3 regions of the Vibrio chagasii genome follow, and region 3 is predicted to be linked to each of the others. Evidence: riboswitches for the same ligand, from Rfam matches in the RefSeq annotation. Region 3 holds a riboswitch; each other region holds the start of a gene.
The links. Region 3 has a riboswitch for thiamine pyrophosphate ahead of thiB (thiamine ABC transporter substrate binding subunit). Riboswitches for the same ligand answer to the same signal wherever they lie in the genome.

Region 1: linked by a shared signal. The riboswitch ahead of thiC (phosphomethylpyrimidine synthase ThiC) and the one ahead of thiB (thiamine ABC transporter substrate binding subunit) in region 3 are both predicted to bind thiamine pyrophosphate.
Region 2: linked by a shared signal. The riboswitch ahead of thiD (bifunctional hydroxymethylpyrimidine kinase/phosphomethylpyrimidine kinase) and the one ahead of thiB (thiamine ABC transporter substrate binding subunit) in region 3 are both predicted to bind thiamine pyrophosphate.

Annotation. Positions count from the first base shown of each region.
Region 1 is NZ_AP025465.1:3,340,425-3,350,809, forward strand. It holds gene OCV52_RS15445 (LysR substrate-binding domain-containing protein) at 1-703, shown strand, start outside; gene OCV52_RS15450 (aminopeptidase P family protein) at 826-2,616, shown strand; gene thiH (2-iminoacetate synthase ThiH) at 2,753-3,865, opposite strand; gene OCV52_RS15460 (thiazole synthase) at 3,873-4,637, opposite strand; gene thiS (sulfur carrier protein ThiS) at 4,640-4,849, opposite strand; gene OCV52_RS15470 (HesA/MoeB/ThiF family protein) at 4,846-5,628, opposite strand; gene OCV52_RS15475 (thiamine phosphate synthase) at 5,618-6,910, opposite strand; gene thiC (phosphomethylpyrimidine synthase ThiC) at 6,910-8,859, opposite strand; TPP riboswitch at 8,988-9,086, opposite strand; gene crcB (fluoride efflux transporter CrcB) at 9,149-9,532, opposite strand; gene OCV52_RS15490 (multicopper oxidase family protein) at 9,633-10,385, opposite strand, start outside.
Region 2 is NZ_AP025466.1:1,739,458-1,749,842, forward strand. It holds gene OCV52_RS23490 (helix-turn-helix domain-containing protein) at 1-349, shown strand, start outside; gene OCV52_RS23495 (DMT family transporter) at 430-1,347, shown strand; TPP riboswitch at 1,445-1,556, shown strand; gene thiD (bifunctional hydroxymethylpyrimidine kinase/phosphomethylpyrimidine kinase) at 1,655-2,539, shown strand; gene OCV52_RS23505 (ABC transporter ATP-binding protein) at 2,529-3,293, shown strand; gene OCV52_RS23510 (ABC transporter permease) at 3,286-4,101, shown strand; gene OCV52_RS23515 (ABC transporter substrate-binding protein) at 4,220-5,176, shown strand; gene tenA (thiaminase II) at 5,185-5,865, shown strand; gene thiM (hydroxyethylthiazole kinase) at 5,894-6,679, shown strand; gene OCV52_RS23530 (methyl-accepting chemotaxis protein) at 6,816-8,759, opposite strand; gene thiE (thiamine phosphate synthase) at 9,021-9,638, shown strand; gene OCV52_RS23540 (hypothetical protein) at 9,738-10,082, opposite strand.
Region 3 is NZ_AP025465.1:3,019,029-3,029,413, forward strand. It holds gene pmbA (metalloprotease PmbA) at 1-198, opposite strand, end outside; gene yjgA (ribosome biogenesis factor YjgA) at 317-841, shown strand; gene thiQ (thiamine ABC transporter ATP-binding protein) at 921-1,625, opposite strand; gene thiP (thiamine/thiamine pyrophosphate ABC transporter permease ThiP) at 1,636-3,231, opposite strand; gene thiB (thiamine ABC transporter substrate binding subunit) at 3,314-4,306, opposite strand; TPP riboswitch at 4,360-4,479, opposite strand; gene OCV52_RS13910 (flavin prenyltransferase UbiX) at 4,523-5,146, opposite strand; gene mpl (UDP-N-acetylmuramate:L-alanyl-gamma-D-glutamyl-meso-diaminopimelate ligase) at 5,184-6,542, opposite strand; gene fbp (class 1 fructose-bisphosphatase) at 6,814-7,824, shown strand; gene OCV52_RS13925 (gamma-glutamylcyclotransferase family protein) at 7,913-8,269, opposite strand; gene tamB (autotransporter assembly complex protein TamB) at 8,344-10,385, opposite strand, start outside.

The DNA of each region.
Region 1 (10,385 bases), 320 kb from region 3:
CAATCAACTTGATGTGCTTACCCAACCGGAGACATTCATTCCCAACAACAGTGACCACAGTTTTCACATTGCAGCGGTTGAAAGTGTCTACCCGTTGATTCTTCCTCACTTCTTACCTGCGATTTTTCGCCAAGCACCGAAGGTAAATATCAACACTCACGCTTGGACGGAGCAAACCTTTAAGAAATTACAGCTTGGTGAACTCGATATCGGCCTCACGGGTAAAGACATCGACATCAACGACGCGCGTTTAACCATGTTGCCGCCAGATGATATTTGCGAACAAGAGATCTACCGAGATGCACAGATGTGTGTATTGAGACGCAACCACCCTGCTCTGAGTGGTCAATGGGATCTGGAAACCTATCTGGCACAACGTCATGTTCAAGTAAGGTGTGATGGTAATGATCGTTGGTTACTCGACTACAAACTTGCCGACCTTGGTCATCAACGTGATATCGCTATTTCTGTTCCCGACTTCAACAGTGCCGCAAGCCTGTGTACCTACACCGACTTTGTATTTACCGCACCAAGCCACTTCACTCATCTGGTTGCGAAGCAGCTCGACTTAGTGGTTGTGCCTCTGCCAATGGAATTTCCACCAATGGCTTACACTCTGTTTTGGCACCGTGATAGAGAAAACGACCCAGCCTTAACTTGGTTGCGAGATATCATCAAAGAAAAAACTCTGCACCTCAGATAAAAATGGCGTACAGCGTTTGCAGCAAACGAACAAAAGCGCTAGCTTATTGACCTAATAAGTCCCCTCACAGGTATATCGGCTGTGAGTGTTAACAAGGACCCTAACAATAAGGATAAACACAGATGCACAATATCACTGCGGAACGCGTTACTGCGGTTCGAGCTTGGCTTGAAGCAAACCACTTAGATGCTGTTATCATTCCACATGAAGACGAGTACCTAGGTGAATACGTTCCAGCTCACAACGAGCGACTTCACTGGCTAACCGGTTTCACTGGCTCTGCAGGTGCGGCTGTTATCACTCGCGAAAACGCGGCTATTTTTGTTGATGGTCGCTATACCGTCCAGGTTCGTAAACAAGTACCTGGTGAGCTATTTGAGTATCGCCACCTTATTGAAGAACCGGCTTTAGATTGGATCATCAATTCACTAGCGCAAGGCAGTAAAGTTGCATTCGACCCACGCATGCATACGGCGGCTTGGCTGAAAGGCGCTCAAGCTAAACTGGCAGAGAAAGTTGAACTAACAACACTATCTTCGAATTCAATTGATGAACTTTGGTCTGATCGTCCTGAGCCTGTAGTATCTGATGTTCGCCTAATGACAACCGACGCCGTAGGCCAATCAAGTGAAAGCAAACGCGCAGAAATTGCAAGCCTACTAAAAGCCAAAGGCGCTGATGCCGCTATCCTTACTGAGCTGGATTCAATCTGCTGGTTACTCAACATTCGTGGTTTAGACGTATCTCGTCTGCCGGTTGTGTTATCTAATGCAATCATTCACGCCGATGAAAGTGTCGATTTCTTCTTAGACCCAGTTCGTATCCCTGCAGGCTTTGAAGCGCACGTTGGTAATGGTATTCGTGTTTCTCACCCATCTGAGCTTGAAGCCCGCCTTCAATCTTTAGAAGGTAAGAATGTGTCTGTTGATTCAGGCACAAGCAATGCTTGGTACACGCTTGTTCTCCAAAACGCCGGTGCTCATATCATTGAAGCAGCCGACCCATGCCTAATGCCAAAAGCCGCGAAGAACGAAACAGAAATTGCCGGCATGAAAGCGTGTCACATCCGTGATGGCGTGGCGATGGCAAAATTCCTATCTTGGATTGATGCAGAAGTGGCGCAAGGTAATCTGCACAACGAAGCGGTACTAGCAGACAAAGTACAGTCATTCCGTGAGCAAGATCCAACCCTAATGGACCTAAGTTTCGACACAATTTCAGCGGCAGGCGGAAACGCAGCCATGTGTCACTACAACCATGAGAACCAGCCTGAGCCGGGTCAGCTAGAGATGAACACTCTGTACCTAGTCGATTCAGGCGGTCAATACCTAGATGGCACAACCGACATCACACGTACTATCGCAATTGGCCAACCAAGCGAAGAAATGATTCAACAGTTCACTCTTGCACTTAAGGGCCACATCGGTATTGCACGCGCTCGCTTCCCACAAGATACTCGTGGTTTCCAACTGGATATCCTAGCGCGCCAGCACTTATGGGCAGAAGGCTTCGACTATGACCACGGTACTGGTCACGGCGTTGGCCACTTCCTAAGTGTTCATGAAGGTCCGCAAAGCATCTCTAAGAAGCTAATCGATGTCCCTCTTGTTGAAGGTATGGTGTTATCAAATGAGCCGGGTTACTACCGTGCCGATGAATTTGGTATCCGTATCGAAAACTTAGAGCTGGTTGTTGAGCTTCCAACTCAAGGTGACTTCTCAGTGCTAACATTTGAGTCGCTAACACGTTGCCCTATCGACAAGCGCAACATCAACGTCGATCTACTGACACGCCCGGAACTTGCATGGCTAAACGATTACCACCAAAAGGTGTGGAACGATGTTAGCCCACTAGTTGAAGGTGATACGTTAGAGTGGCTACGCCAAGCAACAACGCCACTAGCTCACGCTTAATGCCTAAATAGATAGGTAACTTAGTCAAACCAGTTTAGCTAAGTTAGATACGAAAACGGCTACCTAAAGGTAGCCGTTTTTATTTGTCGCTTTCACATCACTGATGTTTCACGTGGAACATCAGCCAAGCTGCAAGTTAGCCTGAGTAAGCGCTATGCCAATCTCGCCATACCGGGTCAAACCCACGTTGACGAATCATAGCCTCGACATCAGCTGCGCTTCTTTCATCACTTATCTCGAACTGCTCAAGCTCTTCCTCACCTGAAGCATAACCACCAGGTTGAGTTTTTGACGCGGCAGACATGCTAGTGATACCTAACGGCAACACGTTATCGCGGAACGTTGCTGACTCACGAGTCGAAAGAGACAACTCAACTTCAGGGTTTAATAAGCGATAGGCACAGATAAGTTGTACCAACTGCTTATCACTCATAATAGATTTAGGCTGCAAACCACCCTCACACGGACGAAGACGTGGGAGTGAAATCGAGTAACGTGTTTGCCAATAAGTACGCTCAAGATAATCTAAGTGAGCGGCCACGAAGAAACAGTCGGTACGCCAATCTTCCAAACCAATCAAAGCACCAATACCTATCTTATCAATACCCGCTTTTGCCAAACGATCAGGCGTTTCGAGCCGGTATTCAAAATCCATTTTATTGCCACGCAAGTGGTGTTCCGCGTAGGTACTTGGGCTATAGGTTTCTTGGTAAACCATCACCGCATCTAATCCGAGAGTTTTAAGCTCTGCGTAGTCATCTTGATCAAGCGGCTGCACTTCCATCGCAAGATGGTTAAATTGTGCCTTAATATTCGGTAGCACTTCACGGAAGTACTTCATCCCGACCTTGGTTTCATGTTCACCAGTCACCAACAGTACACTATCAAACTTCATCTTTTTGATAGCGGCACTTTCAGCATCGATTTCATCCAAAGTAAGTGTGCGACGCTTAATACGGTTCTCCATTGAGAAGCCACAATACGTGCACGCATTCGCACATAGGTTTGAAAGGTACAATGGAATATACAACGACATTGTATTGCCGAATCGCTTGCGTGTGAGTGCCAACGATTGTTGCGCCATCTGCTCTAAGTAAGGTTCTGCCGCTGGAGAGATCAAAGCCTTAAAGTCTTCTAAGTCGCGTTTGGGTTTACTCAGAGCACGTTCAACATCCTCTGCCGTTTTACTGAAGATCGACATACCAATGTCATCCCAGTTGAGTTGTTTAAATCGATCAACAAACGTCATGGCAATACTACTCGTCTAGGAATGAGGTTAACGGGCTGGAAGCAACCGCATGAGATACCTGACCAGCGAGACCTGCAAGGTAAGCCATACGCCCCGCTTCCACTGCCAACTTAAAGGCAATCGCCATTTCAACTGGCTGTTGAGAAGCAGCAATCGCAGTATTAACTAACACAGCGTCAGCACCCATCTCCATTGCACGCGCCGCATGTGATGGAGCACCAATACCCGCATCTACAATCACAGGGACGTTCGCTTGGTCGATAATAATCTCTAAAAAGTCCGCCGAAGCGATACCTTTGTTCGACCCAATCGGCGCACCTAACGGCATAACCGCAGCACAACCCACCTCTTCCAATCGTTTACACAACACTGGGTCAGCATGACAGTATGGCAACACAACAAAGCCATCTTTAACCAGTTGCTCAGCCGCTTTTAATGTCTCAATTGGGTCTGGCATCAAGTACTTTGGATCTGGGTGAATTTCCAGTTTGAGCCAATTTGTGCCTAGAGCTTCGCGAGCCAAGTGCGCAGCAAAGATGGCATCCTTCGCGTTCTTAGCCCCAGAGGTATTCGGAAGTAGATTTACGCCGGCATCAATAATGGGCTGTAAAATATCGTCTTGCTCAGAACGAATATCGACTCTCTTCAGTGCCATGGTTGCCAGTTGAGAACCTGAAGCTTCGATAGCACTCGCCATCAAATGCTTGTTGGCGAACTTACCTGTGCCAGTGAACAGACGTGATTGGAATGTTTTATCTGCGATGGTTAACATGGTTAGCCCCCTGCAATAGCTTGAAAAAGAGAGATAGAATCGCCTTCATTGACGATGGTTTGTTGCCACTGGCTACGCGGGACAACCGTGTTATTGATAGCGAATACACACCCTAAGTCAGGTAGCGAAAGCGAATGAATAATATCTGCAAGAGAAGATGATTGCGCGACCTGCTCTGGTTGCTCGTTTATTGAAATAGTGATGTTGCTCATAGTGCTTCTTCTTCTAAATTATTGGTCACTGACGAATTGCACACCGGACATTCGATATCTTGCGTGACCATTAGGTTTTGCCAGTTCATAGTCTTACCGTCGAACAGCTTGAGCTGATGTGTCGCCACTTGAAACTCGCCACTGCTAATGTGCTGAATAGCAGCAAGAGCTTGGAGGTTTCCTATAGTCCCGACGACAGGCCCAATGATGCCACTATCACTACAACGCATTGTTTGTGGATGGTGGTCAAACGGGAAAAGACAGTGGTAACAGCCCTGCTGGTTTTGATAATCGAAGACAATAAATTGACCTTTCCAACCAATTGCGGAGCCTGATATCAATGGTGTGTTAGCCTCAAAACACGCTTGGTTAACTTGCTGGCGTGTGGCGAAGTTGTCGGTACAGTCCAACACAACATCAGCTAGCATCACTTCAAGCTTTAACTGGCTTTCGGCCATTCGCTTGTTGATGGTCCTAACTTGGCTTCTACCATTTAACTCACTCAGTTGCAGTTTCAATGCATCGACTTTAGCTGTACCAAGATCGCTTTCTTTGAACGCGACCTGTCGTTGTAGATTGGATGAGCCGACACAATCATCATCAACCAACACGATTTTTCCGATGCCAGACGCTGCTAGATAAAGAGTCGCAGCATTCCCCAAACCACCACAACCAATAACTAACACATGACCGTTTAGTAGATTTCGTTGTCCTTGTTCACCAATTTCAGGCAGTGCGATTTGGCGCTGATAGCGTACAAATTCAAAGTCACTCAGCATGGCTTAACTCCTGACGAACCTCTTCAGTAAAGGTTGAAGAGTTGCCATTCATAAGAGCTTCGAAAAACTCAATAACCGCTTTGGGATCTTCCGCCAACGTAATTGCACGCACTACCGCGAGGCTCGAGACACCACAATCCCATACCTGCTCTGCCGTCGATTGGTCAATCCCACCAATAGCCACGGTCGGATAACCGACAAGCACTTCACTGTATGGAATGGTATCGATAAGCTGCTGGTAAAGAGCTAAACGCACTAGACCTTGCGGCTTTGATGGCATCTGTTTTGTGGTTGTTGGGAAGATATGTCCTAACGCGATGTAACTTGGGTTGATTTGAACGATGCGTAACAACTCATAGTATCCATGTGTCGATAGGCCGATCTTAATACCCGCTTGGCTCAGTTGGGAAAGGTTCGATTCTTCAATATCCTCTTGTCCCAAGTGAACACCAAAAGCGCCATGTTTGAGTGCAAGTTGCCAATAGTCATTGATAAAAACCTGAGCGTTATGTTCTCGACCAAGTTCGATCGATCGTGCGACTTGTTGCTCTAAGTCAGCTTGCTGAGGGTTCTTGATTCGCAGTTGTACCGTATTGATTCCAAGCTTAAGGAGCCTTTCAATCCAATCAACATCATCGACAACTGGGTAAAGCCCGAGGCTTTTCTTAGTCAAATCAGGGAATGAAAGTGACGTTCCTTGATGGGCCCAGCCAACACTAATGCCTAAACTCTTGTCTTCTAAAACCGGAGTTGGAAACCCTTGGTAGTGGCTTGGCCATGTTCCACGTGAAACATTAGACGCAGCGCGTGCGAGAACCAGTGCGTCTTCTAATGGAAAATCTAGAGCCAATAACATTAGTAACCACGCAAAGTGATGGCGGCTATCTATGGCTTGATGATCGGGGTTAATACTTTTAATAGCTCGATTAGCGTTTAAGTGTGACCAAATATCTAACACGGCAGCGTCATTGGTTACACCAACGTATATCGTATTAGGGTATTGCGCTAAAGCATCGCGAACATCTGCCAGCGATAACGGCTCGTCATAAATCACAATATGGTCAAGTGAGCCTAGCTGCTCCGCTTCAACTGATGCGACATCAGAAGCAAAGCCAATAGTAAGTGAGTGTTGAGAATCAACGATAGAGAAGTATTGAGTTGGGCTGACACCCAACTCAACTGCATCAGTTGCTAAGCCTTGTCGCTTAGCAACCAATAGACAGTGTTGAACCTCTCCCGTTAACTCAATATATTGAGATGGGATCAGAATTTTCACTGTCATTATTCCTCTAGTTGAGCTTCTTTCGCACCAACGGCTGGGTGGTAAAGCTCTGAGCCAGTATCACGGAACTCTTGTGATTTTTGACGCATCCCTTCCAGCGGATTGTCTAGCATCTTGATCTCGATAGCCTGATCAGAGGCTACTTGTTCTGTGTCTTTAGCATACTCTCTCACTTCCTGAGAAATCTTCATCGAACAGAATTTAGGTCCACACATAGAACAGAAATGTGCGACCTTACCTGATTCTTGTGGCAAGGTTTCATCATGGAAAGAACGGGCTGTATCAGGGTCTAGTGCTAAGTTAAATTGGTCTTCCCAACGGAATTCAAAGCGCGCTTTTGAAAGCGCATTATCACGGATTTGTGCTCCTGGATGCCCTTTTGCCAAGTCAGCAGCGTGCGCCGCTAGCTTGTAAGTAATCAAGCCAGTCTTAACATCCTCTTTATTTGGCAAGCCTAAGTGCTCTTTTGGGGTCACGTAACAAAGCATCGCACAGCCATACCAACCGATCATCGCGGCACCAATACCAGAGGTGATATGGTCGAAACCAGGGGCAATGTCTGTAGTAAGCGGGCCTAATGTATAGAAAGGCGCTTCATGGCAGTGCTCTAACTGCTCGTCCATGTTCTCTTTAATAAGGTGCATTGGTACATGTCCAGGGCCTTCAATTATCACCTGTACGTCATATTCCCACGCCACTTTCGTCAGTTCACCTAAGGTGCGAAGTTCAGCAAATTGAGCCTCGTCATTGGCATCAGCAATAGAGCCCGGACGCAGGCCATCACCTAATGAAAGTGCTACATCGTACTTCGCACAGATCTCACAAATCTCGCGGAAGTGGGTGTATAGAAAGCTTTCTTGGTGATGAGCAAGACACCATTTAGCAATGATAGAACCGCCACGAGAGACAATTCCGGTAACACGCTTAGCCGTCATAGGGACATAGCGAAGAAGCAAGCCAGCATGAATCGTAAAGTAGTCGACGCCCTGCTCTGCTTGCTCAATTAAGGTGTCACGCATCACTTCCCAGTTAAGGTCTTCAGCAACACCGTTCACTTTCTCAAGTGCTTGGTACATAGGAACAGTACCAATTGGCACTGGGCTATTACGTAGAATCCACTCTCGTGTTTCGTGAATATTTCGACCAGTCGACAAATCCATCACTGTATCGCCGCCCCAGCGGGTTGACCAAACTAACTTCTCAACTTCTTCTTCAATCGAAGAGCTTACAGAAGAGTTACCGATATTGGCGTTCACCTTAACTAAGAAATTTCGGCCAATAATCATAGGTTCTGATTCTGGGTGGTTGATGTTTGAAGGGATAATTGCTCGACCTTCAGCAACCTCTTTACGCACGAACTCAGGGGTAATTTCTTTCGGTAGGTTTGCGCCAAAGTTATGACCAGGGTGTTGGTGGTTCAGTTGCTCATCTGCGAACTTCTGACGCCCCATATTCTCGCGAATCGCAATGTATTCCATCTCAGGGGTAATAATCCCCTTACGAGCATAGTACAACTGAGTCACACATTGATCGCCAGTCGCACGACGAATTCTAGGCAGGTTTCCGTAACGAAGCTCGTCTAAGGTTTCGTCCTCTAGGCGCTCTTTGGTATAAACAGAGCTAACATCATCTAATAGCTCGGTATCACCACGCTCTTCGATCCACTGCTCTCTTAGCTTTGGAAGGCCGTTATAAAGGTCTATCTCGTGCGTTGGGTCGGTATAAACACCAGAGGTGTCATAGATGTGAATAGGTGCATTAGGTTCAAATACAGGCTCTTTTTTGGTACCACCAACAAGGCTATCAGCAAGTGATATCTCTCGAACTGGGACTTGAATGTCCTCTCGAGAACCTTGGATGTAAGCTTTCTTTGAATTTGGATAAGGTTGTACTGATAAAGAATCGATGAAATTCTTCGCTTCCAGTCTTGCTTGTTTACGACTCGACATAGCATTTTTCCTTGGCTTTTAGCCATTATTTATTGGGATAAAAATGCTTGACGGATTGATGCTACAAGAGGGATCACGGTAAGAAATACAGTTGTGATCTGGTGATAGATCTCTAGAGGGATTCTAGTTAGATATCTACTCTTGTTCCCTTCGCAGGTATTAGCCTGATCAGGTTCAACGGATCCCGAGTTAACGGTCTCAGCCATATGGCACTCCGACAAGTACGATCGAGTATATAAAAACGGCTTGGAGAAACCAAGCCGAGTTGTTAACAAATCGTAAGAAAGTTTTAAGACTTTATCAAAAGTTGGAAGCCGATCCATGCGGCTGAAATACTGAGTACTACATTAAGCAGAACATTAAGCCCCATCTTGAAAAATGCGCCTTGCTGCATAAGAAGCACGTTATCCATCGAAAAAGTGGAGAATGTAGTCAAGGCACCAAGGAAGCCCAAGCCAATAATCTGTCTCCAGGGTTCAGTTGCAACCATCTCATTTTCGAACGCGGCGATCAGTAATCCCATAATCAAAGAGCCAATCACGTTAACAGTTAGCGTACCATAAGGAAAACCTCGTCCAAACATCACTACGCATAACTCGGAAATCAGATAACGTGAACAAGCACCAAAAGCGCCACCAATAGCGATAAAACCAAGAATAGATAACTGACCCATGAATCCTCCCTAACAATAATCCCTATATTCTAGCTTTAACGCCGATAAAAGCGAGGGTGGAAACTAAGAATGTATGCGCAAATATTAAACGTTACAGGTGTCACTTAACTTCGATATAACCCATCAGTCCTGTTTTCATATGTTCAATCACATGACAGTGATACATCCAACGTCCGGGGTTATCTGCCACAAATGCTGCTTTAGCTCGACCGTTCTTTCCAAGTAACACAGTATCTGTGTGAAAAGGTTCTTCAATTTTTTTGCCATCTAACTCAAGTACCGTAAACGTATGACCATGAATATGGATTGGATGATGGTATTGAGTAACATTCTTAAGATCGAATATATAGGTTTTGCCTAACTCTAATGTAGCGAGTGGGTCCGGAATATTGTCTTTACTCATTCCTTCCCAGGCTCTTTTATTTGTCAGCCAAAACTTAGGCATGGATTTCCCATCTTTAGAAACCGGCGACACCGCCCCTTCCCACTCAAACACAAAATCGATCTCTTCTGCATTCGCGAGATCTAACTTAGGTACTGGATTCAGAGGCAACAAAGGAAGTGCTTTGCCTTCTATGAGCGTGGAATCTACGACTTCAAATTCACACAAGGAAAAAGGAAAACGTCCCTTCATTTGCAGAACATTCACTCGCTTGCCAGCCTTTGGAGCAATCAGTCCTATGTCAACTCGCATACCTGGACCGATTTTATGTTCAGTCAACCTATAAGGTGTTTTTATCGGGTTACCATCTATGGCAATAACCCATGCTTCTACACCTTCAACAGCGATAGGATAAGTGATTGTGTTATCGACATTAGCTATACGAAGCCTAGTCGTTGCATGTTGCTTTAG
Region 2 (10,385 bases), on a different replicon from region 3:
CAGCAAGAGCATCGACCCTCGTATTCGTGCGGTGCAAAGGCTTATTGCGGATAATTACGCCCAGTCTCTCTCTATTTCTCAGCTTGCAGAAACGGCTTGTTTGAGCCCCACTCAATTTAAGAAGCGCTTTAAAGAGTGTATTGGAATCAGTGCCCTTAAATACATCACTTGCTATCGTATGGAGAAAGCACAAGCCTTGCTAAGCCATACTGATTTACCTGTTCAATTGGTCGCAGAAAATGTGGGCTATAGCGACTTGTCTGCGTTCAGTCGACGCTTCTCTCAGCACTTTGGCATGTCTCCGAGGGCGTTTTTAGGTTCAATGAAAGAGAGTCTTTCAAAGCAATAATAGCGTCCTTTTGGCAAACTAAATCTAGCGTGTGTTCACTATTATCTAGTTCAGAAATGAAAATAGACTAGGTAATAGTAATGAATCTTGCCATCAATCGCGTTAACGAATTCCAAACGGGCACTTTAGCCATCGTGTTTGCTTCTGTTTTATGGGGTACGACAGGTACAGCCGCAAGCTTTGCGCCGGATCTCAGCCCGCTAGCGATTGGCGCGTTTTCAATGGGCGTTGGTGGCTTAATGCAAGCGGGCTTGGCGTATCGGAAGATCTTATCTTCACTTGATAAGCTTTTGCTCAACAAAAAGTTGTTAGCCGCGAGTGCATTGGCTTTGGCGATCTATCCTTTGGCTTTCTACTCTTCGATGAAATTATCGGGTGTCGCGATGGGAACTGTGGTGTCGATAGCTACTGCTCCGTTCTTTTCTGCGCTTTTAGAGTGTCTTATTAGCAAAAATAATAATATTAATAAACGTTGGCTGACGAGCTTTGCCATTGGCGTGGTTGGTATTGGACTATTGGTTTTTTCTGAGTCGTCAGTAGGGAGCGAACCTAATGATGGCCTGAAGCTTTTAGGTATTGGTTTAGGTTTGGTTGCTGGGTTGTGTTATGCCATTTATTCGTGGGCGACAAAAGCTCTGATAGACCAGGGCATCAAGTCACAAGCGGCGATGGGCAGCATATTTGGTTTAGGTGCAATGTTGTTATTACCAACGTTATGGTTCACTGGTGACAATCTATTCGCTTCAAGTACTAATATATTCGTGGTGAGTTACTTGGTGTTACTTCCTCAATGTTTGGGTTATATCGCGTTCAGTTTCGGGTTAAGACATGTCACGGCAAGTAGTGCGAATTTGATTACTTTGCTTGAGCCAGTTGTTGCCGCCGTATTGGCTGTTTGGATTGTGGGGGAGCGGATACCTTTGGTCGGTTGGATAGGTATGTTGTTGATAGTCATGTGTTTATCCATTCAATCACAACCAAATAATCAGCGAAACTAAGTGCTTGTTAACAAAGCTAAATTGAATTTTATTCATGCTTGTCTCTTATAAATGAATAAAATGAGTATCTCAGTCGCGAGAGTGCTGTTACTATCGTTATCAATAGTCGGGGGGCATCCACCTTAATTGGTATTTGCTGAGATCGTTATTCGAGACCCGTTGAACCTGATTCAGTTAACACTGGCGTAGGGAACTATGATGACTTTGTCTATGTGGTCTAACAATGAGCTCTCATTGGTTTCACTTCCACACTCTCTTTACGGCCAAAGTTCGGTTCTCTTACGTCTTTTAGATAGTAGGAGCGACCATGACGCAGCATTCCAACACTCAAGCGCCACTCAAGAATACACAAACACCACAAAACCAATCTTCGGTGGTCAATACTCCGATTGTTTTAACCATTGCAGGTTCCGATAGTGGCGGCGGCGCAGGTATTCAAGCGGATATTAAAGCCATGTCTGCAACGGGTAGCTTCGCTTGTTCGGTGATTACTGCGATTACCTCTCAGAATACCCAAGGCGTATCAGCCATTTTCCCAATCCCACTTGAGCATGTTGCCAGCCAATTAGATGCGGTGTTCACCGATTTGAATATCGTGGCGGTAAAAGTCGGTATGTTAGCGGATTCGGAAATCATCAAAGTCGTTGCAGACAAAATCAAACAATACCAGCCCAAACACTTAGTAATTGACCCTGTAATGGTCGCGACAAGTGGCGACCTTCTCTTAGAAAACTCGGCTATCACCACATTAAAACAAGAGCTGATTCCGCTCGCTGACATCATCACGCCTAATTTGCCAGAAGGCGCTGCACTGACAGGAAAAGCCGTTCCTGAAAGCGAAGCCGAAATGCAGGATATGATTGAAGACTTACGCGCTTTAGGTGCTAAAGCCGTTCTGCTAAAAGGTGGTCATCTAGAGAAAGATGAAAACAGCAATGACTTACTGATTCTACCAACTGCATCTGCTGTCATTACCGCGAAGCGTTTTCCTACCAACAACACTCATGGAACGGGCTGCACGCTCTCTTCTGCTATTGCTTCTTTCTTGGCTCAAGGCAACACGCTTCCAGAGGCTGTCGACTTAGGTAAGCAATACATTTCACGCGCGATTGCCCATGCTGACGAGTTGAAAGTAGGTCAAGGTCATGGCCCAGTAAATCACTTTTTCGCTGGGCACGGTAATGTCCGTTAATACGGTTAGCGTTCAACTTAGCAATACGACGTTGCGTTACCGAGATAGCGAGTACGCGACCCTGTCGGGGCTGTCACTTAACTTAAGCGCAGGTAAGTGGACAGTGCTGCTTGGGCGAAGTGGTTGTGGGAAAACGACGGTATTGCGTTATTTAGCAGGTTTGTTGGGCGACAAGGTGGAGTGGCAGGGCACATTGGTAACGTCTGATGAACTGCCTTTAACCAATCGCATCGCTTACATGGCACAGCAAGATTTGTTACTGCCATGGTTGTCGGTTATCGACAATGTATGCCTGAGCCATCGCTTCCAAGACACTACGAACAAGCATCAAAATGCAGACCAAAAGAACCGAGCGTTCGAGTTACTCGCTTCAGTTGGTTTGGCCGATTACGCGGATACTATGCCGGATCAGTTGTCTGGTGGTATGCGCCAGCGTGTTGCTTTGGCTCGAACCTTAATGCAAGACAAGCCAGTGGTGTTGATGGATGAGCCTTTCTCAGCACTGGACGCGGTAACAAGACACAAGTTACAGAGCTTAGCCTGTGAACTATTAAGAGATAAAACCGTTGTGTTGATCACTCATGATCCGCAAGAAGCAGTGCGTTTGGCGGATAACTTGTATGTGTTCCAAGGCACACCTGCGAGCGCTCACTCTTTATCTGTGCCTCACACGGCGACGCCACGAGTGCTCGATGGTGAGTGTGCCGAGTTGCAACAGGCGATCTTAGACCAGTTGGAGCGTGATTATGACTGATTTAACGCGAAGTGAAGCTGTCACTCAGCCAACGAACGTGCAGGCTAGGTCTGAGCGTTCAACTCAGATTAATCCCGTTATGCGTTTGCTTATCAGCAGTGTTGTGATTCTCGGCTTATGGCAACTTGTGGTCGTTGTTTTCGAAATGCCAAGCTTTATTCTGCCGGCTCCTGCTGAAGTTTTCCTCAAGCTAATTGAACGCTATGACGTGTTGCTCAAACACACTTGGGTAACTGCACAAGAAATCTTGCTAGGGCTATTACTAGGTCTGACGATGGGGCTGTTTTTCGCTCTGCAGATGTTGATGTTTGACCCATTGAAACGCTGGCTGTTGCCGATCTTGATTGCTAGCCAAGCGATTCCTGTATTTGCGATCGCGCCAGTACTGATGCTGTGGCTTGGCTATGGTATCGCCTCAAAAGTAGTGATGGCGGCGATCATAATTTTCTTCCCTGTAACTACCTGCTGTTATGACGGCCTGCGAAATACTCCGACTGGGTATCTTGATCTCGCTAAGACGATGGGTGCATCGAAATGGCAACTGCTACGCCACATTCAACTTCCTGCTGCTCTGCCAACATTGGCGTCGGGCATTCGTGTGGCAGTGGTTATCGCTCCGATTGGCGCGGTTGTTGGCGAGTGGGTGGGTTCGAGTGAAGGGCTAGGCTACCTAATGCTGCAAGCCAATGCGCGCATGATCATTGATGAGATGTTTGCTGCCTTGTTTATCTTGGCGGTGCTCTCTATCTCGCTCTACTTCATCACAGACAAATTACTCAAAAAAGCTATCCCCTGGGGGAACCAATGATGGCTAGCTCAATAACTCTTTGTTTAATAAAGCTTCGCTCAGGCTATTTATCTAAACAAACCACGTTAGAAATTAGATCGACAAACACAATAATAATATTCAAAAGGAAAGGTTAACTATGAAAAACACCAAATTGGTAGGTGCAGTGGCACTGCTTGCTTCGCTAGTTTCAGGTCATGCATTAGCGGATTCGGAACACAAGAAACTGACACTGATGTTGGATTGGTTTGTAAACCCGAACCACGGCCCCATTGTGATTGCTCAAGAGCGTGGTTACTTTGCAGATCAGGGCCTAGAGATTGAAATCCAAGAGCCAGCTGACCCAAGCACGCCAGCAAAACTCGTTGCAGCAGGTAAGGTCGATCTCGCAGTAACCTACCAACCAAGTTTAACTATGGATGTCGCTGCAGGCTTGCCTTTGGTTCGTGCATCAACCCTAATCGCCACACCACTGAACACGTTGATGGTGCTGGATAACGGCAAGAACGATTCACTAGCGGATCTGAAAGGCAAAAAGATCGGTATCGCGATTGCAGGTAATGAAGAAGCGACGATCGGCACCATGCTAGCTCAGGAAAATGTTGAGTTTACTGACGTCCAAACTATCAATGTTGGTTGGGCACTGTCGTCTTCACTGGCATCAGGCAAAGTAGATGCAATCTGGGGTGGCTTACGTAACTTCGAAACGAATCAACTAGCCCTTGAAGGCTTTAAAGCCAAAGCATTCTTCCCAGAAGAGCACGGTGTGCCAGCTTACGACGAGTTGATCTTTGTGGCGAACGCAAAGAAACACGACGACGAAGCAATCAAAGCATTCAACAAAGCACTTGAGCAAGCAACCACTTACATTGTGAACCACCCGCAAGACTCTTGGAGCGAGTTTGTGGCGTATTCGCCAGATACGTTAAACAACGAGCTTAACCAACGTGCATGGAACGACACATTGACTCGTTTTGCACTTCGCCCTTCTGCGGTAGACATGAAGCGTTACGATGATTACGCGCAGTTCATGTTCGACAAAGGCATTATCAAATCACTACCAAAAGCTGCTGATTACGTACCGGCTTTTGACTAAGGAATCTCATGAAATACCAAGACTTAATCCAAGCCTGTCAGCAAGATTGGCAAGATTACACCGAGCATGATTTTGTTAAAACGCTGGCAAACGGCACTCTTGCTCAGCCGTGTTTTCTGCATTACTTGAAACAAGATTTTCTGTTCTTGAAACAGTATGCCCGTGCTTATGCATTGGCGATTTATAAGGCAAAAACACTAGCTGATATGCGCCGTGCTCTGCCAAGTGTTCATGCTCTATTGGATTCTGAAATTTCTCACCACGTGACTTACTGTGGTCAATGGGGCTTAACGGAATCTGATTTAGAAAACGAACCAGAAGATTTCGGCACCGTCGCTTACACGCGATACGTTTTAGACGCGGGTATGACGGGGGATCTTGTTGATCTTTATGCGGCATTGGCTCCGTGTTCAATTGGTTATGCTGTGATTGGTAAAGCGCTATTAGAAAGCAGTGACACTGTTTTGGAAGGTAACCCATACGCAAGCTGGTTGCAGCTTTACGGTGGTGAAGAGTTTCAGTCTGGCGTGGCAACAGGCGCTGAGTATTTCAATCAGCTACTGGCTGAAATTGATATCAACAGCGAGCGCGGCCAGAACATCGTGCATATATTTAAAACCGCAACGCGTATGGAAGTGGCTTTCTGGCAGCAAGGTCTGAATGCACTGAATGACTCAACAACGGCTTAAAGCGACTTTTACGAATAAGGACTAATCCATGCTAACTGAACAAATCATCCAATCGCTGCGCGCAGTACGAGAGCAAAAGCCACTGGTTGTGAATATTACTAACTATGTGGTGATGAACAATACAGCCAATGCGTTATTGGCAATTGGTGCTTCGCCTATCATGGCGCACTCGCAACAAGAGCTGGTTGAGATCATGTCATTTTCTGGCGCTTTGGTGATCAACATTGGCACGCTCGACAGTGTCTGGGCGCCAAGAATGTGCTTCGCGGTTGAACAAGCGAACGCGAACAACAAGGTTGTGGTGCTTGACCCAGTCGGTTGTGGTGCAAGTACGCTGCGTACAGAGACTTCTCGTCAAATCGCACGTTTAGCGGATAAGCTAATCATTCGTGGTAACGCGTCTGAGATTATTGCATTGGCGGGCGAGCAAGCGCAGAGCAAAGGTGTGGATGCGCTTGATAGCAGTGGTGCTGCGTTAGGTGCTGCACAATGCTTAGTGGCTGAATACGGTGCAAATGTGGTGATTTCAGGCGAGACGGATTATGTTGTCACCAAAGACAGCGTAGTAACGTTAAACAATGGACACCAAATGATGCCGTATGTGACGGGTATGGGTTGTACTTTAACCGCACTGACTGGCGCATTTGCTGCTGTTGGTGATGAAAGCGGTTTGGCTGCCGCGGCGGTATTAGGTGTGGTTGGTGAAATTGCTGCTGAGAACTCTCGCGGTCCGGGTAGCTTGCAAATGAGCTTGCTTGATGAGCTATATCAGTTAGACGAAGAAACTCTGATTCAACGTTTGAAGATTCAATAAGGTTCATCTGCACCTAAGAAATCAGTTAGAAGCCTAACTTAAAACGCTTTAGTTATAGAAAAGCCCCCGACACTTATGTGTTGGGGGCTTTTTATTATTGGTTTGGAACTGTACCAGCAGTGTATAGACTAGCTGACTAGGTTCTAAATCGGTTCACTTGGCTCTCTAGGTGATGCGCAACCTCAGTTAAGTCGCTAGCTGCACCTGAAATGCTGCTGACTGACTCTTGGTTACTTTGCGCGATGGTATTCGCACCTTGCGCATTTTCACCCAGTGATTTGGTAAGACGATCCTGCTCATCAACCGAAACCGCGATTTGGCTGTTGGCTTGGTTCAGGTCTTGGATGTGTTGATTTATCACATGTAAGTTCTGAGAAGCTTGCTGCGCCTGTGTTGAAGCATCTGAAACCGTACTATGGCTCTCTTTGATCGACTCTAACGCATCTTTAGCGCCACGTTGTAGTGAGGTGATGAGCTCATCAATCTGGCTAGCAGAGTCTTGAGTACGCTTAGCAAGCGTTCTTACCTCATCCGCTACGACGGCAAATCCGCGACCTTGTTCACCTGCGCGAGCGGCTTCGATCGCGGCATTCAGCGCGAGAAGGTTAGTCTGCTCTGATACGCCTTTGATTACTTCCAGGATTGCGCCAATGTTCATCGACTCTTTGTGTAGGTCGGTCACTTTCTGGCTGCTGACCTGCATGCTCTCATCGGCGCTGCCAATTTCATGCAGTGTTTTGTCTACTTCTTTGAGGCCCATCGCGACGTTCTCAGTTGCTTGGTTGGCAACTTGAGAGGCGTGATTAGCACTTGAAGCGATTTCAGATGTACTTGAAGCCAGTTGGTCGACTGCGGTTGAGATGTTCATCATCTCGCTGTTCAACTGCGTTGCGTTGGTCGAGCTGTTGTTAGTCACTTGATTGAGTGACTCAGACATTTCACCAATACGCACACTAGAGCGGTTCACTTGGCTTACGATATCACGCAGAGATTCAATGGTGATCTCCATGTTAGTCAGCAGTTCACCAATCTCGTTCTTGCTCTCAATGTTCACTTCAACATTTAAGTTACCTTGAGAAAGCTCATTGGTGATCTGTTTAACTTGTGCGATACCTTTGGTAATAGAGCGAGTCACTAAAACGGCGCTTGTCATGCCGATAACTAACGCCACACCCGTTAGTAAGATGATGATTTGAATTGAGCGCGTTTCACTGGCTTGCAGCTCTGGTGTCAGCGCCTGTTTCTGTTGTTCTAGAATGCTTTGAGCATCAGCTACCGCGATAGCTAAGCTATCACCAATCGAAGAAAGGGTAGCGGTTCTTTGAGTGTTCTCCAGCATCTGTTGATGAACTTGCTCAAAGCCTTTCGCATAGGCTTCACGCTGGTGAGAGAAGTCTTCAATCAGCTCGCTTTGGTAAGGAGAAGACTTCAGAGACTCAATATCACCCTCAATACCTGGCAGAGCATATTCAAAGATATCTTTACCTGCTTCGTAGGTTTTGAGGTTGTTGTTGTTCGAGTGGCTAATAACCGCGATCTTAGCTGCGAGAAAGTTCTCCATTAGCATACCTGCGTACAAGCTCGCGTTTGGATCGTTGTTATTGTAAGACTCATACAACAAGCTCTGTGCGGCTTTTAGCGCGTTAGTCTCTCTTTTGACCATCTCAACATTCACTAACTGGTCGATCATTAGCTGGCTCTGCTTCATTGAGCCATAGGCAGTATCAAAGGCTGCAACACTGTCTTGAACCAGCTGTATGCTTGATAGGCTATCAGTGTTAGTGGTGTTTTCGATTAAGTTATTAAGCAGATCATCGATCGCTAGTTTGCTTGATTGATAATTCGCTTCATATTGCTCATCCAATGACTCTAAGTAACGTTCAGAGGCTAAACGCATCTGAAGAAAGTGCACTTGAATGTTGCCAGACTGAGTCGCTTTGTGGCTGAGCTCGCTGTACTCGCTAAAGCCGTTCGACAAGGTTTGAATGCCTTTGTAGCTAACAAGGCCTGAAATGACGAAAAAGAGCAAGCAGATGGCAAACCCCAGCTTGATCTTAAGCGCTATAGAAAGGTGGCGCATAACTATCCCTATATTTACCTGATTCCTTCATTTTGGAGTATTTCATAAAACGGTGTATCGGGCATGCTCAAAGTGAATAGTTTGTGTAATAAGTAACGCTTTGGTTAAAAAGTTCAGATTTTTCGATATGATTTCAACGAGTTGCGTATTTGATCTGTTCGTGCAACGCAGAGATTTTAGTATTAACTCCCATGCATAGCAGGCGATTTGTCGGTAAAATAGCAGAACATCAATGATAGAAATCGATTAGAAAGGAACGGTATGAACCCTTACAAGCTCTACTTGGTTACTGACGACCAACAAGATTTAGAAACGCTTAAGTTTGTGGTTGAAAAAGCGGTCGCTGGTGGCGTTACTATGGTTCAAGTAAGAGAGAAGCACGGAGATGTGAGAGCCTTCGTCGAGCGTGCACAAGCCGTTAAATCAGTTTTAGTTGGAACAGGTGTGCCATTGATCATTAATGATCGAGTTGATGTAGCATTAGCTGTGGATGCCGATGGTTTGCATTTAGGGCAATCGGATATGCCAGCCGCACTAGCACGTAAGCTGATTGGTTCAGACAAGATTCTTGGTTTATCGATTGAGACTGAACAGCAGTTACAAGAAGCTGATGACTTGCCGATTGATTACATTGGCCTCAGCGCACTGTTTGAGACTCAGACAAAAACAAATCTGAAAAAGTATTGGGGTTATGAAGGTATTAAGTTGGCGTTGGAAACAACCAAGTTACCGATAGTCGGAATTGGTGGCATCAACGAATCTAATATCCCACAGTTGGTTGAAACAGGTATTCACGGCTTAGCGCTAGTCTCTGCAATCTGTCACGCAGAAGATCCTAAAAAGGCGACGAAAGACTTAGTAAATCTGATGGGAGAGTGAGTTTGTAGCGACTAGAAAACAAATGAAGCGAGTCATTTGTTTTCTAGTTAGCGCGTATGAAAGCGCTCAAGGGAGCTTCAGCTGAAGATAGGACCTATCTTACTGAATACACAAAGCAATGGTGCCGATGATCATCAAAGCGATCGCTGCGTACCAACCGTACTGTGAGGTTTTATCGGCAACGAAAATCTTGATGTAATTGATTTCCTCATGTGCCATCGCAATAAAGTCGGTGTAGTTAATGGATAACTCGCGACTTGTCTCTTTTAAGTCATTTTGTAGTTTGTTGAAAGCCTCATCGATGAAGCCTTTTGTTTCCGAAGCTGACGGCGTTGCAGCCATCGTTAGGCTGTTCCAAACCGCCATACGCGATTCATATTCACTTTCACTGACACAATTAAGTACGCGTAAATCATACTCTCGTTTGTTACGCTCTTTACCCATTTTCTCAGGGCAAATGTTTCTTAAAACGTTCACGACAAATTTTCCAAAAGGTTCATTTAGATATAAAAAAGCACTCGAAGAGCACTCATAAACTGGGGCGAATTAAATTCAAAAAGTGATCTATTTGAAGCTGTTATAGTCGACGTTAGCAATGCCTACACGGGAGATTTGAGGTTAGGTCAGTAGTGTTAAAGAGCGATTTGGATTGATTCGTTAACCATGCATAGGCACGACAACCCCTTTCGGATCGCAGTTTAGTTATGTCACTTTGGGACATCAACTAGGGTGTTTTGTCCAGACGAC
Region 3 (10,385 bases):
AACAGTAATGCCTAGCGCACCATCACTATTAAATTCAACGTTTTCCACTTCACACATGCGTGTTGAAACACTCAAACCCGTTGACTTAGTAATAGCGACCTCAGCGGCGTCGGCACTCACAGAGGCCATGTCCAACGCTTTTGCAACTGCGGCTTCTAGATCAACTCTTTGCTGGGCGACTTGCTGTTTTACATCCATATCTATTCTAATTTTGTAGGTCAATATTAAGTAGGATAACAAGAATTTCGCTTTCTCCCCAAGATTCTTGCTAAAATAGGCAATATATTCGTTTGAGATAGTGACATAGGCAGAAAAGATGGCTCGCAAAAACCAAAAAGCTCCATGGGAACCAGAAGAAGAAATCATCTGGGTAAGTAAAACCGAAATGAAAACGGACATGGAAGCCCTACAGAAACTAGGGGAAGAACTTGTTACCCTAAAGCCATCAGTATTAGAGAAATTCCCTCTGTCTGAAGATTTGGCACTCGCGATTAAAGACGCACAACGCTTTAAGAACGAAGCAAAACGTCGCCAGCTTCAATACATTGGTAAGATCATGCGTAACATCGACCCAGAGCCGATTCAAGCGGCTTTGGACAAGGTACGTAACAAGCACTCACAAGCAACAGCTGAGCTACACAAGCTTGAGCAACTGCGTGACCGTATCGTTGAAGAAGGTGATGCTGCTATTTCAGAAGTCATGGAAATGTATCCTGAAGCAGACCGTCAACGTCTTCGCCAATTGGCGCGTCAAGCTAACAAAGAGAAGAAAGCAAACAAGCCAGCAAAGGCTTTCCGTGAGATCTTCCAAATTCTGAAAGAGCTAAAACAAGAAGACTAATCCGTCATCGCTTTATCAGTTACCAAAAAAAGACCTAGCACGTGCTAGGTCTTTTTTTGATTCTGCCGGTAATTAAGTACTACTCGCCAGCTCTAACAAACGAGCTCAGCTCTGGCTGAGGGTGGTCGACAGTGAGTACCTCAATTGAGTCCTCAACCAATACCTTCCCCAAAGTAACGAACACAAATTTATTCGCAATGCTACGCGCATCACCTAAATGGTGCGTCACCATCAAAACCGTAATATTTCGCTCTGCCGCTAATCGCTTCACTAAGCTAAGCATCTCTTCTCGCAGCAAAGGATCAAGTGCAGAGAAAGGTTCATCAAGTAGCCAAATATCATGAGGCTGAACGAAACAACGCGCTAAGGCAACACGTTGGCGTTGACCGCCAGATAAGTGCTCAGGCAATCGATCCAAATACTCAGCAACACCAACTTGCGCTGCGGCTTGTTCCACAGATTGCTTTTGGGTTGCGGTAAGCTTTAACCCAGGATGCAACCCTAAACCAATATTTTCACGTACCGTGAGGTGAGCAAATAGGTTGTGTTCTTGAAACAGCATTGCCAAAGGTCGCTGATGTGCTTCTTTGCCAATAAGCGACTGGCCGGCCACTGAAATCTCACCCGATGTTGGCTCAATAAACCCAGCAACCAATGCGAGTAGCGTTGATTTACCCGCACCACTTGGCCCCATCAGAGCAACAATATCACCCTGATCGGCTTGGAAATCAAAACTAAACAACTCTTGGTGATAGTGGTAATCCACATCTTTCATCACTAACATCATAGGTTCCTTAACTCTTTAGCTTTGAGCTTCGAGTAAACAAAAATTCAATCAGACTAAAGCTGCCAACACTCAGTAACAGCAAACTCACTGACACCACAGCAGCCGCTTCCATTTGATAGCTACCTAACAATTGGAATAGATACAAAGGCAAGGTTCTAAAGTCTTGGCTACCAAACAAGGCAATCGCGCTTAGATCGCCCATCGCCAACATAAAACTGATTGAGAAAGCCTGCGCCATCGGTTTACGCAATGCACGCCACTCCACTAACCTAAAGCGAGTAAAGCCAGTCATACCTAAACTGGCACACACATATTGATATTGCTGAGACAGATGCAACATAGGTTGGGCAAGTGTCTTAATCACATAAGGCAGCGCCATTAGGCTATTTACGGCAATCACAATAAAGAAAGCCAAGCTGAACACATCGATAAATGAACGTAGCAATAAGAAGATACCTGTGCTGATCACTAATCCCGGCGTCACCAAGATAATAGTGCCGATCAGCTCGATTTTATCGGCTCTGATCGTCTTGTTTTGCAAGCGCCATGCTCGGCTCGTGAGCAATATAGCGATACCTATGCCAACAGCAATAACACTCGCCAATAAAGCGACTCTCACCGACGTCATCAGCGCCGCCCAAAATGGCTCACTGCTGAGCACTGTCAAGGCTTGAGCGTTAATACCACTAACAAGCACCATCAACAGTGGCGGTAATACGAGTATTGATACCATGATGATCCAAAAGCTATCCCAAGCTTTTGACCACCAGCTGTCTTTAACCAAATACTTCTCTTCCGACAGCTGACTCGCCGTCACTGAGATCGGCTTAGATAGGCGCTGAATACTCACCGCTAACACGCCACATAACAGCATTTGCCATATCGCCAGCAAAGCCCCTGCTTGCAGATCAAAGTCGAATTTAATCGCCTGATAAATAGCGAGCTCGATAGTGGTTGATTTAGGTCCACCGCCCAGCGCCATCACAGTTGCAAAGCTGGTAAAGCACAGCATGAAGACTAAGCCACATACATGGGGTAACTGTTGTCTTAAGCGAGGCCATTCAACCCATTTGAATTTATTCCAATGACTCATGCCTAAATGCGCACACAACTTGTGCTGCTCAGCAGGCACGGTATCTAACGCTTGCAGAAGTAAGCGACTAGCATAAGGCAGGTTGAAGAAGACGTGTGCCAACAAAATACCATTCAGGCCATAAATCGAGAATGGGAGCTCAATGTCGAAGTTCGCCAAGGATTTAGCTAACCACCCACTGTTGCCGTAAATCGCTAACAAACCGAATACACCGACCAACACAGGCAAAACTAAGGTCGACGCAAAGAGCCTTAACAGTAGTGCTCGCCCAAAAAACTGTCTGCGACACAGGGCGTGTGCAATAGGTATAGCAAAGCCAACACTCAGCACCGTTGAGAGTGTCGCTTGATAAAAACTGAACTTCGTTACATGCCAATAGTAGGGATCGGACCATACTTGGCTGATATCAAGAGAAGGGGCATTGCTAAGCAATGCCCCTACTGCTGAAACCACGAAGGCGGTAATGAGTATCGCGACCCAAATACCGACCTTAGGCGTTTTCTTTATCATAAATTGATTTTTACCGTAAAAAGTCTATTCCAAACATAAAGAATGGCTTTAAATACAGGTCGTTCATTCTTTTAAAAGTAAATTAAAAAGTAAGTGCACTCTGCCATTCACGAATCCAAGGCTTACGCTTCTCGGCGATCTCTTCAGAGCTAAAGCTTAACGCTTTCTGAGGTACCGTCAGTTGTTCGAAACCTTTAGGTAGCTCAACGTCCGTCACTGGGTACATCCAGTTGCCTGTCGGCATCGCCGATTGGAATTCATCACTTAGGATAAACGCCATAAACTCATCAGCAAGCTTTTCATTCTTACTGCCTTTGACCTTTGCTGCCACTTCCACTTGAGTGTAATGTCCCTCTTCAAAGTTCGCAGCTGCGTACTTAGAATCGTTCTCCGCAATGATGTGGTAAGCCGGAGAAGTTGTGTAAGACAATACTAAATCAGATTCGCCCTCTAGGAACATAGAGTAAGCTTCAGACCAACCTTTGGTTACCGTCACCGTTTTCTGAGCTAGCTTCTTCCATGCCGCTGTCGCTTCATCACCGTATACCGATTTCATCCACAACATCATGCCTTGGCCTGGGGTTGAAGTACGTGGATCTTGGTAGATAACCTTCAGGTCTTCACGTTGCTCAACCAACTCTTTCAGACTTTTCGGTGGGTTTGCTAGCTTCTCTGTATTGTAGACAAAAGCGAAGTAGCCAAAGTCGTAAGGTACAAATGTATTGTCGTCCCAACCATTTGGCAGTGTTACTGATGATGTATCAACATTATGCTCAGCCAGTAAGCCAGTCGCTTTCGCTTCAGCCATGAGGTTGTTATCTAAGCCCAAAACGATGTCAGCTTTGCTGTTGCCGCCTTCAAGGCGTAAACGGTTCAAGATAGAGACACCATCTTCGAGCGCGACAAAATTCACATCACAGCCACACTTTTCTTCAAACGCTTTCTCGACGGCAGGACGAGGGCCCCAATCCGCAGCAAAAGAGTCATAGGTGTAGACGGTTAACGTATCGTCTGCAGCAAAGGCAGAAAAAGAGATAGCTGTAGTAACAGCAAGGGTAGTTAATGTGAATTTCACTGGACGCTCTCCATGGTCTGAGCGGCACAGGTTTGAGGGAGGAGAACGATGGAGGTGGTTCCTAACTCAATTCCTACGCCAGCATTATCTGGTTCAGGTTTACGGGTCCCAAGCACCTGCTTGATCTCAGCTCGCATTCATTATTTGAATGGTTTGCTCCCCGATGAGTGTTCAGAATTGTAATTCGATTTTTAACAATAAGCTATCAAGTTTGGATCAATTACGTTGATCGTAGCCCCATCTAGGTACTAAACCTTGGTCAATACCAAGATGGTCGAGAATGCGCGCCACCATAAAATCGACCAAGTCTTCTATTGACTTAGGTTGGTGATAAAACCCCGGAGCGGCTGGCATGATGGTTACACCCATGGTCGATAGCTTGTGCATGTTCTCTAGATGTAGCGTTGAGAATGGCGTTTCACGAACCACCAATAACAGCTGGCCTCGCTCTTTCATCACCACATCTGCTGCGCGCTCAATCAGGTTATCCGATAACCCATGAGCAATGGATGCCAAACTGCCCGCAGAACATGGGCAGACCACCATCTGCTTCGGCGCTGCAGAACCTGATGCAACTGGAGAAAACCAGTCATCTTTGCCGCATACCACCAGCTTTTCTGGATCGCAGCCCAAGTGCTTAACCAAGGCTTGCTTTGCCGCATCTGGCCCAGCAGGTAACTTAAGCTCATGCTCAGTAGCCAACACCACTCGCGCTGCCGACGAGATCAACAGATAGACCTGATAGTCTGCTGCCAACAAGCATTCAAGCAAGCGCAGTCCGTAAGGCGCACCAGATGCGCCAGTAAAAGCAAGAATTATCGCTTTATCGTGTTTTGTCATGTTCTCAGTTACTTCAATTATAAAGTCGTGGACTGGGTTAACCTTTAAGAGCTAACGCGTCCAACAATTTCTGGTGAATACCACCAAAGCCACCATTACTCATTACCAGAATTTGGTCGCCCGCTTGCGCCTCTGAAACAATTTTAGCAACAAATACATCCATATCGTCACTAACATGTGCAGGCTGATGACAAGCATCTGCGACATCCTGCACCGACCAATCAATGTTGTCCGGTTGGAATAAGTAGGTGGAATCCGCTTGTTTGAGCGAATCAGCCAAGGTTTCTTTATGCACACCACGTTTCATGGTGGCGGAACGAGGCTCTAAAACGGCAATGATTTTTTTCGAGTCGACCTTATTACGTAAGCCGCCGAGCGTAAGTTCAATCGCCGTTGGGTGATGAGCAAAATCATCATAAACAGACACACCAGCGACCTCGCCTTTAAACTCTAGACGACGTTTAGTATTGATGAATTTCGCCAACGATTCACACGCTAAATCTGGTGTCACACCCACATGCCTTGCCGCAGCAATCGCCATAAGAGCATTGTTGACATTATGATCACCAACCAAGTCCCAAACTACTGTACCAACACACTCACCTTGGAAGTAAACTTCAAATTGAGAGCCATCTTTAACTCGTTTTTTGGCATCCCAATCGCCAGCTTCGCCACTCGATTCTGTCTCACTCCAGCAGCCACGTGATAAAACATCTTGAATCGCGGTGTCTTGCTTGGGTGAGAAAATACGACCATTGCCTGGCACAGTTCGCACTAAATGATGGAATTGGCGCTTGATCGCTTCAAGATCGTCAAAGATGTCGGCATGATCGAACTCAAGGTTATTCATTACCAAGGTTCTTGGATGGTAATGAACGAACTTAGAGCGTTTGTCGAAAAAAGCACTGTCGTATTCGTCGGCTTCTACCACGAAGAACATGCTGTCACCTAAGCGAGCAGAGATACCAAAGTTACCCAATACCCCACCAACTAAAAAGCCTGGCGCATAACCGCAGTCTTCTAAGATCCAAGCCAACATACTGGAAGTTGTAGTTTTACCGTGAGTACCGGACACCGCAAGAACCCAGCGGTCATGCAGTAAGAACTCTTGCAGCCATTGTGGACCAGAGGTGTATCTAAGGTTGTTATCCAAAACATACTCAACACATGGGTTACCACGGCTCATCGCATTACCGATAACCACCAGGTCAGGCCTAGGCTCTAGTTGGCTTGGGTCGAACCCTTCAATAATTTCAATCCCTTGCGACTCCAACAAGGTGCTCATTGGTGGGTAAACATTCGCGTCACTACCCGTAACCTTGTGACCTAATTGACGAGCCAATACCGCAGCACCACCCATGAAGGTGCCACAAATTCCTAAGATATGAATATGCATAAATTGCTTCCAAAACGCTTGGCTAAATAAACAGTGCCTAATTAAAACGGCTTGTACTCATTATCATTAAATGACGCTTAAAAGCGAGCAGCAATGCAAAACAAATTGAGTCGACATAGTAAGTGAGATCTGTGTCGCTTAGTTCATTACCATTAAAAAGATCTAAGCCTTAGAATTTAGGTAAGCGTCTAGATGAATAAAGCCCACTTAAGAGGCAAATTCTATGGTGCTCAAATCCCCCCTAATATTCAGAGAAGTTTAAGGAAATAACATGTCTGAGATGCGCACCCTTGGTGAGTTCATTGTTGAGAAACAGAGTGACTTTCCCCATGCAAGTGGTGATCTATCATCCCTTTTGTCATCAATTCGTCTTGCTGCAAAAATTGTTAACCGTGAAATCAACAAAGCAGGTCTTGTCGACATTACTGGCGCTGTTGGTACAGACAACGTTCAAGGTGAAGAGCAGCAGAAGCTAGACCTTTATGCGAACGACAAATTTAAAGCGGCTCTAGAAGCTCGTGACCAAGTTTGTGGTGTAGCAAGTGAAGAAGAAGACGAAGCGGTTGCCTTCAATAAAGAGCTCAACAAAAACGCAAAATACGTCGTGTTGATGGACCCGCTTGATGGTTCATCAAATATCGATGTAAATGTATCGGTTGGTACGATTTTCTCTATCTACCGCCGTGTCTCTCCAATCGGAACACCACCGACTCAAGAAGACTTCCTGCAACCAGGCCACAAACAGGTAGCTGCCGGTTACGTAATTTACGGTTCTTCAACCATGCTGGTTTACACAACGGGTGCTGGCGTAAATGGTTTCACCTACGATCCATCTCTGGGTACTTTCTGTCTATCTCATGAAAACATGATGATTCCAGACGAAGGTAAGATCTACTCGATCAACGAAGGTAACTACATCCGCTTCCCAACCGGTGTTAAGAAGTACATCAAATACTGTCAGGAAAGCGAGCCAAGCGATAACCGCCCTTACACGTCACGTTACATTGGTTCTCTTGTGTCTGATTTCCACCGTAACTTGCTAAAAGGCGGCATCTACTTGTACCCAAGTACAGAGAGCCACCCTCAAGGTAAATTGCGTTTGCTTTATGAATGCAACCCTATTGCTTTCCTTATGGAGCAAGCTGGCGGTATAGCATCAGACGGTGCACAACGTATTATGGATATCAAACCAACAGAGCTACACCAACGTGTGCCTTTCTTCGTTGGTTCAACAAAAATGGTACGTAAAGTAGAAGAGTTTCTTGAGCTGAACCCTGAGTAACCCTCTCATTTCATTCTCAAACTAACGCCATTAAAAAAGCCAGCACCTCAGTGCTGGCTTTTTGTTGTCTCGTAAGGTGATTAACTAGTTAGGAATCATTGTTCCGCTGACACCAGTCACCCGAAAGTATTTCTTTATTAGCTGTTAGATCAAGCTGATACAAATATACCCATGCTAACCCAAATATAGTCTCTATTTGCTCGCGACGATACTCGACAGGCACATCTTCTAGCCGATCGAGCGACGCCAAAACTTCGTCGTTAATCATATAGACCTCCCCAGCGACACTTTTCTTTCCAAAAATCATCGCGGGATAGGCATCTAGGTCAAAAAGAGCGTATTCCTCAGGAGTATCAAATCGCCCAAGTAAATCACAGCCCTTCAAATAATGATGATTCGATTGACCCTGTCTCAAGGTTCCATAAACAAAAACAAGATGCTTCATAAATCCCCCACAAGCCATTCACGCAAGCGCGTTAAATGAATGGCTAAAACATTGCCGATCGAACTCAAACAGCTCTACTCGAACTCAAATTGATAAAGAAGGTCTACCGCACTGTCGAGACCCGAAACGGCTTCAACGTAGAGATCCTGCATCAATCGATAACGAACGGTAAACTCACCAAGCGAATTGAAGATACCAACGCCATACTTAACCTGTAAACCAGGCAGGATGTAACCACTTACCGTGACTTGTGAGTCGTCGCCAGAGCCTGCGGTATCCAGTTGCAAATCTTGTACACCAAAGGCCTCACCAATCTCACCAACGACCTTACCGCTCTTCGCTAAGCTCAAGCCAATTAAGGTCGTTGTCATTGAGCCATTCGACTCGCCATCAATATCTTGACCACGCAAGATGTATGAAAGAGCATTTGCTTGCGGCATCGCAGGATCAGAATAAATCTCAATAGCTGGTTCTGTCGCAGGGCCTGTCACTCGAATACCAGCTGTCACATCATCTTGAGTATTGTCAGGATTACGAATCGCATTGATCGCAACGTATGGCTGATCCGGTGGCCCATTCATTAAGATTTTTCCCTCTTCGATAAGCAGGTCTTGTCCAAACGATTGGTAGGTACCGTTAACGATGTTGACCTCGCCCGTCACAAACGGGCCTTGGTCTTTTTGAGCCACATTCAGTTTACCGACCAATTCACCTTCAAGGCCGAAAGCAGACAATTTGAAGTCATCACCGATTGAGATATTAATATTGGTCATCACATTAAATGGAATGGTCGATTCGCCTTCAGGTTGCAGGTCTTTATTCAAAATGACCTGATCAGAAGAAACACCAACTGCAGACGGTGGCAAGTCTTCAACGACAATGCGGCCCCACGGTAATGCAATGTCACCAGTAATTTTTGCAAGCTCAGGCGTAACGTCTATGGTCATATCAGGGACGACCTTAACCTTGACCATAGGTGGAACAACCACCATCAACTCATCAGCAAACACCCTAACATTCGAATGCCATGCTTGGAGATCTTGCCACTCACCAGAGCCTTCGATATCCAACTGACCATCTGGTGTTTCCACGTTAGCGTCAAGCTTAGCGCTATAACCATTAAAGTCGAGAGCAATGCGGCCATCCTTCACATCAATAGGAGTTACATCACCTTTGACTTGAATTCCATCCACAGAGAATTGACCAAAAACTTGAGGGTGCATCAAAGAACCTTTCACCTGCAGGTCACTCGCAAGGTCGGCTTTCAACAAGCTGTATTCACCTAAAATTGGCTGTAAGAAATCCAAATGGAAGGTCGTCAACTTAATCGCAGCATCGACCATTTTATCTTGTGCAAGAACATCAGACAGCGACACGGTACCAGACAGGTCACCGTTATCGGAAACATCCAGTTTGAAGTCTGCATCTAGCTTGTTGTCTTTCAGTTGAGCGTTTAGGGCAACGCTCTCCCAACCGATTGTGATTGGTTCACCCACTTGCTGTACAGCCTGACCTTTTGGCATATCAAGGTTTACTGTTACCTCTGGCTGGCCTTGTTCCGACCACTTAGCATGAGCTTTAACATTTACTAAGCCTTGTAGCTCAGTCTCTTTTGGAACAAAGGCTTTAATCTGATCGAAGTCGAACTGATTGATTGCAATCTTAGCCTCACCCGACTTCCCAGCACGGATGTCTTCGTCCAGACACACACTCGAACCAGCTTGCTTCCAACAGTGCGCTTGAACATCAGCAAACTGCTTGTCGACATCCGCCTTAATAGAGACAGGTTTATCAAGCACCCAAGGGCCTTGTTGAGTCGTGATTTTTACTCGGTCTAACGAGCCATCCCAAATGAGAGAAGGCTTCTGAATCAACTCGCCAGAAATTGCTAGGCTTGTAGAGACAATGTCAGATATCACATCTAGAGTCACAGTGTGCTTTTTCTCACCGCCACTTACCGTCAAGTCGATGCTTTCTACGTTTTGTTCTTGATAAGTTAAATTTTTAGCCTTTAAAGCAAGGTCAGCTTGCGCTTCGGGTAACGGAAGTGGGACCACAGAACCATTAAGTGATAATGACTCAAGCGTTGCCTCGTTATTCCAGTCCACCTTATTTA